DNA from 2 places in the Streptomyces sp. NPDC054842 genome. Region 1 is predicted to be linked to the other one. Evidence: riboswitches for the same ligand, from Rfam matches in the RefSeq annotation. Region 1 holds a riboswitch; the other holds the start of a gene.
What was found. Region 1 has a riboswitch for thiamine pyrophosphate ahead of thiO (glycine oxidase ThiO). Riboswitches for the same ligand answer to the same signal wherever they lie in the genome.
Positions count from the first base shown of each region.

Region 1 (8,526 bases):
GCCGGCGTCGCCCAGCCGCGCGGGTTGGCGACGAAGACCTGCACGGCCTCGGCGCCCATCTCACGCGCGTAGGCCAGGCCGACGGTGTCGAGGCCGCCGGCCACCGGGACGTGGCTGCCGACGGGATTGCGGAGCTGCTTGCTTGTCACACCCATCAGGGTGTCATGTGCTCGCGGGTGCTCCGGCGCCGGACGTCACGGTCGTACCGGCCGTCCCCGGGAAACGGCCGGCACCGCTCAGCGGATCTCGATGGTGATCGTCGACCCCTTGGGGGCCTTGTCCCCGCCGTCCACCGACTGGCTCTCGACGGTGTCCCCGAAGAGGCCGAGCAGCCCGCGGTCCTGGTCGACCTCGAACCCGGCGTCCTCCAGCTCCCGGGTCGCGTCGTCCACGCTGTCCCCGACGACGTCCGGGACCTCGATCATCTCCGGGCCCTTGGAGAGGGTCAGCGTCACGGTGTCGCCCTCGGCGAGCTGCTTCTCGTCGCCGCGCGGCTTCTGCTCGGCGACCTCGCCCTTGTCGAACTCCGACGACGTCACCCGCTCCGCGGCGACCTCGACCTTCAGGCCCGCGTCCTCCAGCTCCTCGGTGGCGTCCTCGACCGAGGAACCCGTGACGTCGGGCACGTCGATCGCGCGGCCCCTGCTCACCGTGATCGCGATGGCCGACCCGGCGTGCCGCTCGGTCCCGGCCCCGGGCTCCGTACCGATCACGGAACCGCGGTCGACGTCCTCGCTGAAGTCGCGGGTGACCATCCCGGCCGCCAGGCCCGCCGACTTCAGCCGGTCCCTGGCGCTCTCCAGCGTCTCGCCCTCCAGGTCGGGCACCTTCACGACCTCGGGGCCCTTGGAGATGGTCAGCGTCACCGAGTCGTTCTCCCGGATCCGCTCACCGACACCCGGGTCGACCTTGCTGACCGTGCCCCGCTTCACCGTGTCGCTGAAGTCCCGCCGGACCTCCTTGACGTCGAGTCCGGCCGCCTCCAGCCGGTCCCTCGCCTGGTCCTCGGTCTTCTCCAGCACCGCCGGGACCTTGGTGAACTGCCCGGAGTTGATGTACCAGACGCCCGCGCCGACGCCGAGCACCAGCAGCACGGCAGCAACGATCGCCACCATCCCGCGCCCGGGCCGGACACCCGCGCCGGTGGGCCGCCGCGGCGGGACCGGCGGGCTCGCGAGGCGGCTGGTGCGGTTCAGCACCGCCTCGTCCTCGTTCACCGGCAGCGGCCGCTGCCCGGACAGCGAGCGCGGGATCACGCTCGTCCGGTCCTCGGCGTTGTCGTGGTTCACCGCCACGGCCTTCGGCGGTACGGCGTCCAGCTGCTCGGCGGTCAGTCCGCCGCGCGCCTCCAGCACCTCGGCGAGCAGCGCCACCGCGTCGTACGGACGCACCTCGGGGTTGCGCGCGGTCGACGAGGCGACCAGGTCGTCGAGGGCGAGGGGCAGCCCCGGCACGGCGGCCGACGGCGGCGGCACGTCCGCGTTCAGGTGCTGGTAGAGCACCTGCGCGGGGGAGTCGCCGGAGTGCGGCTTGTCGCCGGTGAGCATCTCGTACAGGACGACACCGCAGGCGTACACGTCGACGCGGGGGTCCGCCGTGCCGTGCTCCACCTGCTCGGGGGCGAGGTAGGAGACGGTGCCGAGGACGGACCCCGTGGTGTTCGTCACCGTGTCCACGGCGCGCACGAGACCGAAGTCCGCCACCTTGACCCGGCCGTCGTCCCCTATCAGGACGTTCTCCGGCTTCATGTCGCGGTGCACGAAACCGGCCCGGTGGGCGGCGCCGAGCGCGGCGAGGACCGGCTCCAGGATGTCGAGCGCGGCCCGCGGCTGGAGCGCCCCGCGCTCGCGCAGCACGTCGCGCAGGGTGCACCCGGCGACGTACTCCATGGCCAGGTAGACGTACGACCCGTCCGTCCCCTGGTCGAAGACCTGCACCACGTTCGGGTGGGCGAGCCGGGCGACGGACTTGGCCTCCCGGATGAACCGCTCGACGAAGGAGGCGTCGGCGGCCAGCGCCGGGTGCATCACCTTGAGCGCGAGCACGCGGTCGAGGCGGGTGTCCAGGGCCCGGTAGACCGTGGCCATCCCGCCGACCGCGATCCGCGCGTCGACGCGGTAGCGGCCGTCGAGCACCTGCCCGACAAGCGGGTCCTGAAGGGTCGTATCCACGCAGGTGAGTCTACGAGCCGCCACCGTCACGCCCACCCGGTCCGCTCTTTCCGGGGGCGGAATGCAGCAGACCTGTGACTGTCGTGTGGCCTGTCCGAGGCGGGCCGGTCCGGGCGGCCCGCCCCGGGACGAACGCCGGAACGCTCGCGCAGCGCCCTAGAAGGCGGGGCGCTCCGGGTCCAGCCGCGCACGCCCCTCCACCGGGGAGGACGCCTCCGCGAAGTGCCGGCGCGGGATGCGGCCCGCCCGGTACGCCAGCCGCCCCGCCTCGACCGCGTGCCGCATGGCGTCGGCCATCAGCACCGGCTCCTGAGCCCGGGTCACGGCCGAGGCGAGCATCACACCCGCGCACCCCAGCTCCATGGCGAGCGCGGCGTCCGACGCGGTCCCGGCGCCCGCGTCCAGGATGACCGGCACACGCGCGTGCTCCACGATCAGCTGGAAGTTGTGCGGGTTGCGGATACCGAGGCCGGAGCCGATGGGCGAGCCCAGCGGCATGATCGCGGCGCAGCCGACGTCCTCCAGCTTCCGCGCCAGCACCGGGTCGTCGTTCGTGTACGGCAGCACCGTGAACCCGTCGTCGACCAGCGTCTCGGCGGCGTCCAGCAGCTCGATCGGGTCCGGCAGCAACGTGCGCTCGTCCGCGATGACCTCCAGTTTGACCAGGTCGGTGCCGAGGGCCTCCCGAGCGAGCCGGGCGGTGAGGACCGCCTCGCCCGCCGTGAAGCAGCCCGCCGTGTTCGGCAGGACCCGGATGCCGAGCCGGTCCAGGACGGACAGCACCGAACCGTGCGCCCGCGGATCGACCCGGCGCATCGCGACCGTGGTCAGCTCCGTGCCCGAGGCCACCAGGGAGCGCTCCAGCAGGTCCAGGCTGGGGGCGCCGCCGGTACCCATGATCAGGCGGGACGCGTAGGACGTGCCGCCGAGGACGAAGGGGTCGTCGGCCATGGGTCAGCCTCCTTGGACGGCGGTGAGTACTTCGACGCGGTCCCCGTCGGCGAGGGCCGTGCCGGCCCACTGACGGCGCGGGACGACGGTCTCGTTCAGGGCGGCGGCGACACCGGACGGGGCCGCGGTGAGGGTCGCGACGAGGGCGTCGAGCGCGGTGCCCGGGGCGACGTGCCGGCGCTCCCCGTTGACGAAGATGTTCATGCGGGCTGCTCCGTGCGGGCGGTGCTGAAGCGTCGGGGGGTGAACGGGCGTGCCACGTCCGGGAGTTCACCGGTGGTCAGGACGTGCGCCATGGCGTCGCCGGTGACCGGGGTGAGCAGCACGCCGTTGCGGTGGTGGCCGGTGGCCAGCAGCAGGCCGTCCAGTCCGGTGGGCCCGAGCAGCGGGGCGTTGTCCGGCGAGCAGGGGCGCAGCCCGGCGCGGGTCTCGGTCAGCGGCAGTTCCGTGATCCCGGGGACCAGTTCGTGGGCGTCGCGCAGCAGCTCGTACACACCGCCCGCGGTGACCGTGGTGTCCCAGCCCAGCTCCTCGCTGGTGGCGCCGACGACCAGCTCGCCGTTCTCGCGCGGCACCAGGTAGACGTGGCTGCCCCGCACGACGGCGCGCACGGTCCGGCTGAGGAACGGCGCGTACGGCCGCGGCACGGTCAGCCGCAGCACCTGCCCCTTCACCGGGCGCACCGGCGGCAGCAGGTCGTCGGGGACGCCCGCCAGCCGTCCGCTCAGGCTGCCCCCGGCGAGGACGACCCGGCCGGCCGGCAGCGCGCCGCCGTCCGCGGTGACCACCCCGGTGGCCCGGCCCCGGACGACGCTCAGCCGCTCGGCCCAGGTCCGGTGCAGGACCACCCCGGCGCGCTCGCAGGCCACGACGAGCGCGGCGGCGAGCCGGCGCGGATCGACCTGGTGGTCGCCGTCCACCCGCAGCCCGCCGCGCACGCCCGGTGCGAGCATCGGCTCCAGCCGGCGGCAGTCACGTCCGCTGAGCCACTCCGACTCCAGGCCCGACCGGCGCTGCAGCGCGTGCAGTTCGCGCAGGTGGGCGCGGTCGTCGGCGTCGAGCGCGACGGCGAGTGTGCCGCAGCGGCGGTAGCCGAGGCCGAGGCCGGTGACCTCGGTCAGCTCCGCCACGAAGTCGGGGTAGCGCTCGGCGGAGGCCAGGTTGAGGCCGAGCAACGTCTGCTCGCCGTAGTGGAGTTCGGTGACGGCGGCCAGCATGCCGGCGGCCACCTGCGCGGCGCCGCCGCCCGGCTCGGGGTCCACGACCGCGGTGGTGAGCCCGCGCTGCGCGGCCCGCCAGGCGGTCACCAGACCGATGATGCCCCCGCCCACCACGAGGACGTCCGGCGGACCCGAGGACCCGCGTGCGGTGTCCGTGGACTGTGAGGTACGCGACATGGGCGTCCAGCCCCTCCCTTCGCCGGCATGACCCGGATCAGGTTCGTACGGTCGGAGGCCGTCCAGCCTCCCTCTCAGCCCGGTGCGTCCGGGCTCCCGCGTGTGCTTTACGTTGGCCACCCTAGCCCGTCGCCCCGGACCCCAGTAGAGGAGCTCCCCGCATGGCCCGCTCGCTCGACGGCCTCGTCCTCGCCCCGGTCGCCGACCAGGCCCCGGGACAGGTCGGCACCCGCACCCGGTTCACCTACCACGAGCGGGACGGGCGGATCTGGGCCGAGTACGCGGGCGGCGATGTCGTACGAGGTCATCTCGTGGGTAGTCGTGAGGGTGACCGCCTCGACTTCCGGTACGTGCAGCTGAAGCACGACGGAACGACCTCCTCCGGGCACTGCGTGTCCCAGGTCGTCGAGCTGGCCGACGGACGGGTACGGCTTGAGGAGAACTGGCAGTGGGAGTCGCAGGAGGGCAGCGGGACGAGCGTGGTGGAGGAGATCGCCCACGCCCGGTGACTGACGCCGTGTCAGGTGTCTATGGTGATCACGTGAGCGAGCAGACGCAGTCCGGGGACACGGCACGGCGGGTCGTCGTCGTGGGCGCGGGCATGGCCGGGGTGCAGACCGCGGTCGCCCTGCGGGAACAGGGCTTCACCGGCACGGTGACCCTGATCGGCGGGGAGCCGCACCAGCCCTACGACCGTCCGCCGCTGTCCAAGGCCGTGCTGCTCGGCAAGGCCGAGGGCTCCGCCTTCGACGTCGACTTCGAGGCGCTCGGCATCGGGCTGCGGCTCGGCTGCGAGGTGCTCGGCGTACGCCCCGCGGAGCACGAACTGGACACCGCCGACGGGCCCGTGCCGTACGACGTCCTGGTGATCGCGACCGGGGCGGAACCGATTCGGCTGCCGGGCACCGAAGGCATCCCCGGAGTCCATCTGCTGCGCACCCTGGACGACGCCGAGCGGCTGCGCCCGGTGCTCGCCGAGCAGCACGACATCGTGGTCGTCGGAGCGGGCTGGATCGGCGCCGAGTTCGCGACCGCGGCCCGCGAGGCCGGATGCGCGGTGACCGTCGTCGAGGCCGCCGACCGGCCGCTCGCCGGTGCGCTGCCTCCCGAGGTGGCCGCCCCCATGGCCGCCTGGTACGCCGACAGCGGGGCCGCGCTGCGCACCCACGCGCGCGTGGAGCGCGTCGAGCCCGGCGCGGTCGTCCTCGACGACGGTTCGCGGGTGCCCGCGGGCGCGGTCGTCGTCGGCATCGGGGCCCGCCCCGCGACCGGCTGGCTCACCGGCTCCGGTATCGAACTCGGCGCCCAGGGCGAGATCGTGGCCGACGCCCACCTGCGCACCTCCGCGCCCGACGTCTACGCGGTCGGCGACTGCGCCTCCTTCCCGTCGGGCCGCTACGAGGGGCGCCTGCTGGTCCACCACTGGGACAACGCGCTCCAGGGGCCGCGCACCGTGGCGGCGAACATCATCGGCGAGGCCCCCGCGGCGTACGACCCGGTGCCCTACTTCTGGTCCGAGCAGTTCGGCCGCTTCGTCCAGTACATCGGCCACCACGCCGGCGCCGACAGGACCCTGTGGCGCGGCGACCCCTCGGGCGCCGCCTGGACGGTCTGCTGGCTCCGCGAGGGCCGCCTGGTCGCCCTGCTCGCCGTGGGCCGGCCCCGGGACCTGGCCCAGGGACGCAAGCTGATCGAGGCCGGTACGCCGATGGACGCGGACGCGCTGACGGACCCGTCGAAGCCGCTGAAGACGGCGGCGGCGTAGGCCGTCCCGCGGTCCGCGCGCGCTCGCTCCTCCCCAGGTCGGACGGGCCCGGCTTCCGACTGTCGGTCCCAGATGGCAGGCTTGTCCCGTGACCGAGATTGACGCAAAGATCGATGCTCTCGTCCCCGCCTGGCTCACCCTCCCCGACATCGCCGAACTGCTCGGCGTCGAGGTGACCCGCGTCCGGCAGCTGGTCAAGGACGGCCAGCTCATCGCCGTACGCCGTGGTGAGAACCGCGCGCTGCACGTCCCCGCCGCCTTCATCGACGGGGCCGAGCAGAAGGTCGTCAAGGGCCTGTCCGGCACCTTGACGCTCCTGCGGGACGACGGCTTCACCGACGAAGAGATGCTCGAGTGGCTCTTCACCCCCGACTCGACCCTGCCCGGCACCCCCGCGCAGGCTCTGAGCGAGAATCGCGGCACGGAGGTGAAGCGCCGCGCCCAGGCGCTCGCCGTCTGATCCGACCACCTTCCGGTGTACGGACCACGGCCCGCCGGCCCGCCCGGCCGCCGTGGTCCGTACACCACCGACCACGGGGGACCCAGCCATGCCCGAGACCGGTGCCGCCGCCCGCGCCCAGCTCGCCGACGCCCGCCTCTACCTGTGCACGGACGCCCGCAGGCGCCAGGGCGACCTCCCGGAGTTCCTCGACGCGGTCCTGGCCGGCGGTGTCGACCTCGTGCAGCTGCGGGACAAGAGCCTGGAGGCGGCGGAGGAGCTCGAGTACCTGGAGCTGTTCGCCGAGAAGTGCCGCCGCCACGGCGCGCTGCTCTCGGTGAACGACCGGGCGGACGTGGCCCACGCGAGCCGCGCGCGGCATCCGGCCGGCGCCGCGATCCTGCACCTGGGCCAGGGCGACCTGCCGGTCCCCGCGGCCCGCGCGATCCTCGGCGACGACATCCTGATCGGCCGCTCCACGCACGCGGAGTCCGAGGCCGAGGCCGCCGCCGTCCAGCAGGGCGTCGACTACTTCTGCACGGGCCCCTGCTGGCCCACCCCCACCAAGCCCGGCCGCCACGCCCCCGGCCTCGATCTGGTCCGGCACACGGCGTCGCTCGGCACCGGCCGCCCCTGGTTCGCCATCGGCGGCATCGACCTGGGCAATCTCGACCAGGTCCTGGAGGCGGGCGCCCGCCGGGTCGTGGTCGTCCGGGCGATCACGGAGGCCGACGACCCGGGAGCGGCGGCGGGCGAGTTCGCCAAGCGGCTGCGCGGGGTGTGGGACGGCGGAGGGTGACGCTGAGTGTCCGAAGGGTGGACAAGAAGTCGACAAATCGGACAAATATCATCGGTTCGGTTGGGGTGGCGGCATCCCCTGGCTAACCTGCGAACATGGCCCTCGGATCTGCTTCCACCAGGACTGACCGCGCACGTACCGTGCGCGACATGCTCGCGACCGGCAAGAAGACGTACTCGTTCGAGTTCTCCGCGCCGAAGACCCCCAAGGGCGAGCGGAACCTGTGGAACGCCCTGCGCCGGGTCGAGGCCGTCGCACCCGACTTCGTCTCCGTGACCTACGGCGCGGGCGGCTCCACGCGCGCGGGCACGGTCCGGGAGACCCAGCAGATCGTCGCCGACACCACGCTCACCCCGGTCGCCCACCTGACCGCGGTGAACCACTCCGTCGCCGAACTGCGCAACATCATCGGTCAGTACGCGGACGCCGGGATCCGCAACATGCTCGCGGTCCGCGGCGACCCGCCCGGCGACCCCATGGGCGACTGGGTGCCGCACCCCAAGGGCCTGACCTACGCGGCCGACCTGGTGCGGCTGATCAAGGAGTCCGGTGACTTCTGCGTCGGCGTCGCTGCCTTCCCCGAAATGCACCCGCGGTCCGCGGAATGGGACCTGGACGTCGCCCACTTCGTCGACAAGTGCCGCGCCGGCGCGGACTACGCGATCACCCAGATGTTCTTCCGGCCGGAGTCGTACCTGCGGCTGCGCGACCGCGTCTCCGCGGCCGGCTGCGGCACGCCGGTGATCCCCGAGGTGATGCCGGTCACCAGCGTGCGGATGCTGGAACGGTTGCCGCAGCTCAGCAACGCCTCCATCCCGGCCGAGCTGAAAGAGCGGATCCTCACAGCCAAAGACGATCCGGCGGCTGTACGCTCCATTGGCATCGAGTTCGCCACCGAGTTCTGCGCGCGACTGCTGGCCGAGGGAGTTCCCGGTCTGCACTTCATCACGCTCAACAACTCCACGGCGACACTGGAGATCTACGAGAACCTGGGCCTGCACCAC
Region 1 covers NZ_JBSGZN010000022.1:97,795-106,320, forward strand. The annotation lists gene ACWGIS_RS19100 (deoxyribonuclease IV) at 1-155, opposite strand, end outside; gene pknB (Stk1 family PASTA domain-containing Ser/Thr kinase) at 237-2,171, opposite strand; gene ACWGIS_RS19110 (thiazole synthase) at 2,328-3,122, opposite strand; gene thiS (sulfur carrier protein ThiS) at 3,126-3,326, opposite strand; gene thiO (glycine oxidase ThiO) at 3,323-4,519, opposite strand; TPP riboswitch at 4,517-4,629, opposite strand; gene ACWGIS_RS19125 (hypothetical protein) at 4,681-5,028, shown strand; gene ACWGIS_RS19130 (NAD(P)/FAD-dependent oxidoreductase) at 5,061-6,284, shown strand; gene ACWGIS_RS19135 (Rv2175c family DNA-binding protein) at 6,373-6,744, shown strand; gene thiE (thiamine phosphate synthase) at 6,833-7,522, shown strand; gene metF (methylenetetrahydrofolate reductase [NAD(P)H]) at 7,618-8,526, shown strand, end outside.

Region 2 (8,526 bases), on a different contig from region 1:
GCAGATCGTCGAGGCGGGCGCGCACGTCCTGGCCGTGAAGGACATGGCCGGGCTGCTGCGGGCGCCGGCCGCGGCGACCCTCGTCTCGGCGCTGCGCCGCGAGTTCGAGCTGCCGGTGCACATCCACACCCACGACACGGCGGGCGGCCAGCTCGCCACGTACCTCGCCGCGATCCAGGCCGGCGCCGACGCGGTCGACGGAGCGGTCGCGTCGATGGCGGGCACCACCTCGCAGCCGTCCCTGTCGGGCATCGTCGCCGCGACCGACTACTCCGAGCGGCCCACCGGGCTCAGCCTGAAGGCCGTGGGCGACCTGGAGCCGTACTGGGAGAGCGTCCGCAGGATCTACGCGCCCTTCGAGGCGGGGCTCGCCTCCCCGACCGGGCGGGTCTACCACCACGAGATCCCCGGCGGCCAGCTGTCCAACCTGCGCACGCAGGCGGTCGCGCTGGGCCTCGGCGACCGCTTCGAGGACATCGAGGCGATGTACGCCGCAGCCGACCGCATCCTCGGTCACCTGGTGAAGGTCACCCCGTCCTCGAAGGTGGTGGGCGACCTCGCGCTCCACCTCGTCGGCGCCGGAGTCTCACCGGAGGACTTCGAGGCCAACCCGAACCGGTTCGACATCCCCGACTCCGTGATCGGCTTCCTGCGGGGCGAGTTGGGCAACCCGCCCGGCGGATGGCCGGAGCCGTTCCGCACCCGGGCGCTGGAGGGCCGAGCCGCCCCGAAGCCGCAGCAGGAGCTCACCGCGGACGACCGCGAGGGCCTCGCGAAGGACCGGCGAGCGACACTCAACCGGCTGCTGTTCCCGGGCCCCACAAGGGAGTTCGAGACGCACCGCCAGACCTACGGCGACACCAGCGTGCTGGACAGCAAGGACTTCTTCTACGGGCTCCGCCCGGGGAAGGAGTACGCCGTCGATCTCGAACCGGGCGTGCGGCTGCTCATCGAGCTGGAGGCCGTGGGCGAGGCCGACGAGCGCGGCATGCGGACCGTGATGTCCGCGCTCAACGGCCAACTGCGCCCGATCCAGGTGCGCGACACCGCCGTGTCCTCCGACATCCCGGCGACGGAGAAGGCCGACCGGGCCAACCCCGGTCACGTCGCCGCGCCGTTCGCCGGTGTGGTGACCCTCGCGGTCGCCGAGGGCGACGAGGTGGAGGCGGGCGCCACCGTCGCCACCATCGAGGCGATGAAGATGGAGGCCTCGGTCACCGCCCCGAAGTCCGGGAAGGTGTCGCGGCTGGCCATCAACCGCATCCAGCAGGTGGAGGGCGGCGACCTGCTCGTCGAGATCGCCTGATCCCGTACCCGCCGGACCCGGCCGCGCGGCCCGTCCGGCCGCTCCGCCGCACGTGACGCAGGGGTGCCGTGCCGACCAGTGCCCACCCGGGCCGGTCGGAACGGCACCCCTGTGGCTATCCTGTCCGGCGTAACCGGACACGGGGTGCCCCGCACGAGGGCTGAGATCACACCCGTCGAACCTGAACCAGTTAGGACTGGCGGAGGGATGTCTCATGTCGTTGCCGCATGCCCGTGGCGAGGTGGCCGTCGCAGGCCCGCAGCGCGCGTTCGACGGGCGGATGCCCGCCGCCCCCGGTGACCTGCGGGTCGAGGCGCGGGGCATAGCGCCCGTTCCCGAGGACGCCCGCTACGGCGGCCCCGGGCGGCTGTTCACCGTGTGGTTCGCGCCCAACCTGACCATGACCGGGGTGTTCACCGGCACCGTCGGCGCCGCGCTCGGCCTCGACTTCGCCACCGCGCTCGCCGCCGTCGTCCTCGGCACCCTCCTCGGCGCCGTGCCGACCGCCTACCTCGGCACCTGGGGCAGCGTGACCGTCACGGCCCAACTCCCGCTGTCCCGGCTCGCGTTCGGCCCCGCCGTCGTACTGCCCGGCGCCCTCCAGTGGCTGTCGTCGATCGCCTGGGACGCCCTGATCGGCCTGTTCGGCGGGGACGCCCTGGCCCAGCTGTGCGGCTGGCCGTTCTGGGCCGGCGTCCTGGTCGTGATGGCCGCGCAAGGAGGGCTCGGGGTCCTCGGGTACGAGGCGATCCACCGCCTCCAGACCGTCATGACCTTCGCCCTCGGCGCCGCCCTCCTCGGCCTCACGGCCAGACTGGCGACCGGCGACCCGCACCTCGCCACGGCCACCGTGCACGGCGCCGACCGCGCCGGTGCCTTCGTCCTGACCTGCGCCGTCGCGCTGAGCCTCGCCCTGTCCTGGGCTCCCTACGCCAGCGACTTCAGCCGCTACCTGCCGCGCACCGCGTCCCGGCCCCGGATGTTCTGGTGCACGCTGCTCGGTCTCGCCGTCTCCTTCGTCGCCGTGCAGGCGCTCGGACTGTGGGGCGCGTCCGTCTTCACCGACCAGACCGCCCACGGCGTCGACACGCTGCTCGGCGGCGGAGTGCCCGGCGCCCTCGGACTGCTCGCCGTGGCGCTCGCCGCCCTGTGCAGCAACGCCATGAACGACTACAGCGGCTCCCTGGCCCTGCAGACCATGGGCGTGCGGCTGCCCCGCCCCGTCGCCGCCGCCCTCGCCGCCGCGCTCGGCTTCCCGCTCGTGCTGTGGATGCACGCCGCGGACACCACCGCCCGCTTCCAGAACGTCCTCCTCCTCGTCGGCTACTGGATCCCCGGGTTCGTCGCCGTCGTGGCCGTCGACTGGATCGTGCGCGGCAGGGCCCGCGGCGGCGCACCGGTCGACCTCGCCGCCGAGGAGGCCCGCCCGCGGCCCTGGTGGCCCGCGCTCACCGCGTTCGCCGTCGCCTTCGCCGCCGCCGTCCCGTTCATGAGCACCAGCCTGTACGTCGGACCGGTGGCCGAGGCCCTGCACGGCGCCGACCTCGCCTACCCCGTGGCCTTCGCCGCGGCCCTCGTGGTCTACGCCCCGCTGCGCCTGCGCGCCCGCCGCTGACCGGGCGCCCCCGCCGCCGCACGCCCCCTTCCCCGTACGGAGAACCAGGTATGACTCCCTCCAGCGGCCCCGCCGCACCGTCCGTCGCGCCGCCCCGCGTCCTGACCGTCGCCGGTTCGGACTCCGGTGGCGGCGCCGGCATCCAGGCCGACCTCAAGACGATGCTCGCGCTCGGCGCCCACGGCATGAGCGTGCTGACCGCGGTCACCGCGCAGAACTCCGTCGGCGTCCAGGGCGCCTGGGAGCTCCCGGCCGACGCGGTACGCGCGCAGTACCGCAGCGTCGTGGACGACATCGGGGTGCAGGCCGTGAAGACCGGCATGCTCGCCTCGGCCGAACTCGTGCGCACCGTCGCCGACTTGCTGGCCGGGACCACCGCGCCGGTGGTCGTGGACCCGGTGAGCGTCTCCAAGCACGGCGACCGGCTGCTGGCGGACGAGGCCCTGGACGCCGTACGCACCGCCCTGCTGCCCGTGGCGACGGTGGCCACCCCGAACCTGGACGAGACGGCGCAGCTCACGGGCGTCCGCGCCACGGACGAGCGAGGTATGTCCGAGGCGGCGGAACGGCTGCTGGCGTACGGGCCGCGCTGGGTCCTGGTGAAGGGCGGGCACCTGCCCGGCGAGGCGGTGGACCTGCTCACCGACGGCCGCGAGGAGCACTGGCTGCGCGCGCCCCGCCACGACAACCGCCATACCCACGGCACCGGTTGCACCCTGGCCTCCGCGGTGGCCGTCGGCCTGGCGCGGGGGCTGCCGGTGCCGGACGCGGTGCGGCACGCGAAGGACTACGTCACCGGCGCGATAGCCGCGGGCTTCCCGCTGGGCGCGGGTCTGGGCCCGGTCGACCACGGCTGGCGGCTGCGCGCGAACCGCTGAACGGCGTTGCGCCCGCGGCACGTTCGTCAGGCGCCGGGGCCGGTGCGCAGGACTGTCAGGGAGACCGTGGAGGCGTTGCCCGACACGGGGACCTCGCCGTGCGTCCACCGCACCCGGAGCGAGGCCCTCTCGTCGGGCGGCGTGACCAGGAGGGCGTCAGGTACCGCGGTCCTGGCGCCGCTGATCCCGGGGTTGGAGAAGGTCAGGCCGGCCAGGGCGCTCTGCCCCGGCGCCAGGGTGACCGTCCTCGGCGTCTCCGGCGACCGCTTGGGGTCCGGGCCGAGCTGCTTGCCGGACGCGTCGACGAAGGCCGCGCCGGGGAACCCGCGCACGGTGCAGGTCCGCGAGGAGCCGTTGGTCAGGACGACGGGGAAGTTCTCCTGTCCGGCGCCCGGGTCGTTGTCCCCGACCGAGGCGCGCAGTTCGGAGGTGTGGCACCTACCGCCCGGGGTGCCGCTGCCGGCCGGGCTCGGGGCGGACGCCGAGGTCCGGCTCGTTCCGGTCGGTGTCGCGTCGCCGCCCGGACTCGCCGCGGCGGTCGAACCGGCGTCCGACGTGGGCGTACCGGAGGCCGCCCCGGCCGTGCCGGATGCCTCCGTCGGCGTACCGCTCGGGCCGTCGTCACCGCCGCAGCCCGTCAGCAGCCCGAGCAACGCGAGGCCCACGAGCGCCGCCGGCATCCGGGAGCGGGAGGCCGTACGCCGGGTCCGGGCCGCGTCCGGCCGGTCGGTGCCGTCGCGCAGGTAGGTCGTCATGCCACAACTCCTCGGATCGCACCGCACCCACGGCACGCGACGACCGTGTCGTCCACCGCGCGCGCCACGACGCGTTCTGCCCCGTCACCGCGCTCCGACGCACCCCGGCACCCCGAAGTTCGCGGAATCGGCCTACGGTCCGCGCCGGAAGCCGCGCCCGTACGGCGGCCTGCGCCAGCGGCGCACCGCCCCCGTCTCCGCAGGCTCCCGCAACCGTCCGAGGGCGCGTCCCAGGCGCCTGACCTGGCGCGGAGCCGCGGCGTGAGCCGGTGGCGCCGAACGGGTGGACTCGCAGGGACGCGTACCGGGCCGGGACCTCCGTCCCGGGTCCGGATGGGACGTTGCCCCTCGAACCCCGACCTGGAAGAGGTCCCCTGTGCGACGTACCCCCTCCCGCCGCCTGTTCGCCGCATCGCTGCTGGTGGCGTCCATCCTGGCTCCCATCACCGCGATCCCCGCCACGGCCGACCACGCCGTGGTCGCCGACCGCTTCGACAACGACAAGAAGAAGCACAAGACCCCACCGGACGGACTCGGCCGGAAACTGACCGCCCGGCTGGACAAGGCCGTCGAGAAGGTCCGCCGGCAGGCCGGCATCCCCGGCGTCGTCGTCGGCCTGTGGATGCCCGGCAAGGGCAGCTACGTCCGCGCGACCGGCCTCGCCGACACCGGGACCGGTGAGCCGATGACCACCCGCGAGTACGTCCGGATCGGCAGCGAGACCAAGACCTTCACGGTCACCGCGCTGCTCAAGCTCGTCGAGGACGGCCGCATCGGCCTCGACGACCCCATCGCGGAATACATCGACGGCGTGCCGAACGGCGACCACATCACCCTGCGGCACCTGGCCGAGATGCGCAGCGGCCTGTACCCGTACAGCGACGACCCGGACTTCGACCACGACCTGTTGAGCGACCCGAACCGCTACTTCTCCCCGGAGGAGCTGCTCGAGTACGGCTACCGGCACGAGAACACGTTCGCGCCGGGGAAGAAGTTCGAGTACAACAACAGCAACCTGATCCTGCTCGGCCTCGTGATCGAGAAGGTCACCGGCCACCGCCTCGCCGACGTCATCGAGAGGCGGGTGCTGCGTCCGGCCCACCTGCGCCACACGCTGTTCCCCGAGGGCGCCGAGTTCCCCGAGCCGCACCCGCGGGGGTACACGAACCAGACCCTGAGCGGCGAGGTCGCCGACTCCACGGACTGGGACCCGAGTTGGGCCTGGGCGGCCGGCGCGATGATCTCGAACCTGCACGACCTGCACCGCTGGGCCAAGATCGTCGCGACGGGTGAGCTGATCAGCCCGCAGCTCCAGGCGGAACGGCTCAAGACGCTGCCGACCGGCCACCCCGGCACCACCTACGGCCTCGGCATCTTCAAGTCCGACGGCTGGATCGGGCACAACGGCTCCATCCCCGGCTACGAGACGGTGACCGTCTACCTGCCGTCGAAGAAGGCCACGCTGGTGGTCATGATCAACACCGACATCACGGTCGGCGGGCAGGAGCCGTCCACCCTCGTCGCCCGGGCGGTCACCGAGATCGTGACCCCGAAGAACGTCTACGCCCGCCCGGTCCCCCCGAGTTAGGGCACTGGTACGGCTGCCCGGCCGGCCGGCCCGACCGGCCGGGCGAACGCCCCCGCGCGACGTCGGGGGCGGGGCGGTGTGCCGGGTGTCCCGGCGAACTCCCGGATCAGCCGGGCGAGCCGTGCGGGCCGGTCGAGCGGGACGAGCGTGTAGCTGTCCGGCACCTCCACCAGCCACGCGTGCGGCAGGAGTTGGGCCAGTCGCCGCCCGTGCTCGGGCGGCATCACCCGGTCCTCGGCCGCCCAGACCACCAGCACCGGCCGCTCGAAGGCGGCCAGCCGCCCGGCCGCGGCGAGCAGGAAGCCGGTGTCCGCCGCGGCCGCGCGCAGCAGCCGGACGGTGTCGCGGCGGACCCCGGGCAGCTCCGTCACCGGCCGCACCCACCGCGCCGTGGCGGCGTCCCCTCGTCGGGTCAGCCATCCGAACGCGATCGGAAGCCGCCGCACGGCCTTCAGCCGCAGCTGCCGCATGAACAGCCCGAACAGCCACGGCGACAGCCGGCCGGCGAGCAGCAGCGTCCTCCCGGTCGCACCCGGCGGGAAGTTGTCGAAGGCGTCGCAGGACACGAGGACGGCCCGCCGCACCCGCGGCGCTCCGTCGGCCAGGAGCAGCTGGACGAGCGCCCCACCCGTGTCGTTGCCCACCAGCACGACGTCGCGCAGATCGAGGCGGTCCAGGAGTTCCGCCACCAGGCGCGCCACCCCGGGCAGCGACAGGTCGGCCCCGGACCGCAGCGGGTGACGGTGCGCGCCGAGGGGGAGCGTCGGCGCCACGCACCGGTGGTCGGCCGACAGGTCGGCGAGCGGCCCGTCCCGAAGGGAGGCGTCCATGAGCAGCCCGTGGAGCAGCACCACCACGGGCCCGTCGCCGCCGGTGTCCTCGTAGGCGATCGTCCCGGCGGACAGCTCGATCTCCCTCACGTGCTCTCCTCCATGACCGGCTCCGGAGCCCCGGCTGCCGCCACCCGCTCCGGCACCGGGTGCGCGGAGGGCCGGCGACCGGTGCGGGCGGCGCCGGTCGCCACCCGGCCCAGCAGTACGAAGGCGGCCAGGGCGGCGCCCGTCCGGACGGCGTGGGCGAGCTGCCAGCGGTCGCGCACGCCGGCCCAGTCCGCCGGCGGTGCCTGCGCCTGCCAGTCGAGCTGGTCTGCGTTGACGGGCAGATTGAGGACGAGCGTCGTGACCAGCACGCTCAGCAGCAGGACGAACGCCGTCGCCGTCGGCCACAGGGCGGGGCTCCGGGTCCGCAGCGCCATCGCGGTCAGGACCGCCGTGATCAGCAGGGCGGGCAGCAGGGTGGCGGACGCGAGATCGTCCAGGCGCACCAGCTCGACCTGCCGTACCTGGGTGTAGACGGCGCCGTCGAAGCGCCGCAGGGAGAGTTCGAGGACGAGGACCGCCACCAGGAATCCTGCGAACACGCCCGAGAAGAGCAGGCTCGCGAGGCGCAGCGTTCGTGTCGTGCGTTCGTGTCCGGTCGTGCCCGCAGCCGTGATCATGGTGCACACTCCCGTCGGGGTACCGTGTCCTTCGCGAACCCGATATTACGAGGAGCGTAACATATGAGTCCCGTACCATCTGGGGATGCCCGCGAACACCGGCGGCTGAGCGGGGAGATCAGGGAGTCGCTGCGGGCGCTGGGCGTACAGCTCTCCCTGCTCAATCAGCAGGTCGGGGCGCGGCTGGAGCTGAAGGCGGTCGACGTCGACTGCCTCGACCTGATCAACCGGCACGGCCCGATCGGCCCCAGCGCGCTCGCCAGGCTCGCCGGCCTGCACCCCGCAACTTTGACGGGCATCCTCGACCGGCTGGAGCGCGGCGGCTGGATCGCCCGCGAGCGCGATCCCCACGACCGCCGCGCCACGCACTTGCGGCCCCTGCGCGACCGGAACGCCGAGATCATCGGCCTGTACTCCGGGATGACCTCGGCGGTCGAGGAGATCTGCGCCGACTACGACGAGAGCCAACTCCGGCTGCTCGCCGACTTCCTGAGCCGCACCGCGGCGGCGGGCGGCGAGGCGACGGACGAACTCGCGGCCCGCTGAGGGGGGTTGTCGGTCACGCACCCACGGGCGGGGCCGACCGCCTGCTCCTTGCCGACGCGTCCGCCTCACCGGTCGGCCGGCCCGTCGGGCCCACGCCGTCCACCCGGCCCCGGCGGGGTCGTCCGCGCGGCTTCGGGCGGCCCGTCCGGCTCGGCAACGCGCGTGTCACCGGCATTGGTTGATCCTTCATCACTCCGACACCTGTTGACACTGGTGTTTCCGGTGGCGTCCCGGAAAGCTGTTCTGGGCATGCCAATACGACCGCTCGCACCACCCCCACGCCGCGGTCGACCAGGAGGACGCAGTGAAGATCAGCTCGCGCACCCGCAGAGTCTCGGTG
Region 2 covers NZ_JBSGZN010000076.1:9,341-17,866, reverse strand. The annotation lists gene ACWGIS_RS34870 (pyruvate carboxylase) at 1-1,306, shown strand, start outside; TPP riboswitch at 1,437-1,531, shown strand; gene ACWGIS_RS34865 (purine-cytosine permease family protein) at 1,521-2,921, shown strand; gene thiD (bifunctional hydroxymethylpyrimidine kinase/phosphomethylpyrimidine kinase) at 2,972-3,799, shown strand; gene ACWGIS_RS34855 (DUF4232 domain-containing protein) at 3,826-4,479, opposite strand; gene ACWGIS_RS34850 (serine hydrolase domain-containing protein) at 4,931-6,142, shown strand; gene ACWGIS_RS34845 (alpha/beta fold hydrolase) at 6,139-7,062, opposite strand; gene ACWGIS_RS34840 (anthrone oxygenase family protein) at 7,059-7,640, opposite strand; gene ACWGIS_RS34835 (MarR family winged helix-turn-helix transcriptional regulator) at 7,704-8,186, shown strand; gene ACWGIS_RS34830 (NPP1 family protein) at 8,491-8,526, shown strand, end outside.
Region 2: linked by a shared signal. The riboswitch ahead of ACWGIS_RS34865 (purine-cytosine permease family protein) and the one ahead of thiO (glycine oxidase ThiO) in region 1 are both predicted to bind thiamine pyrophosphate.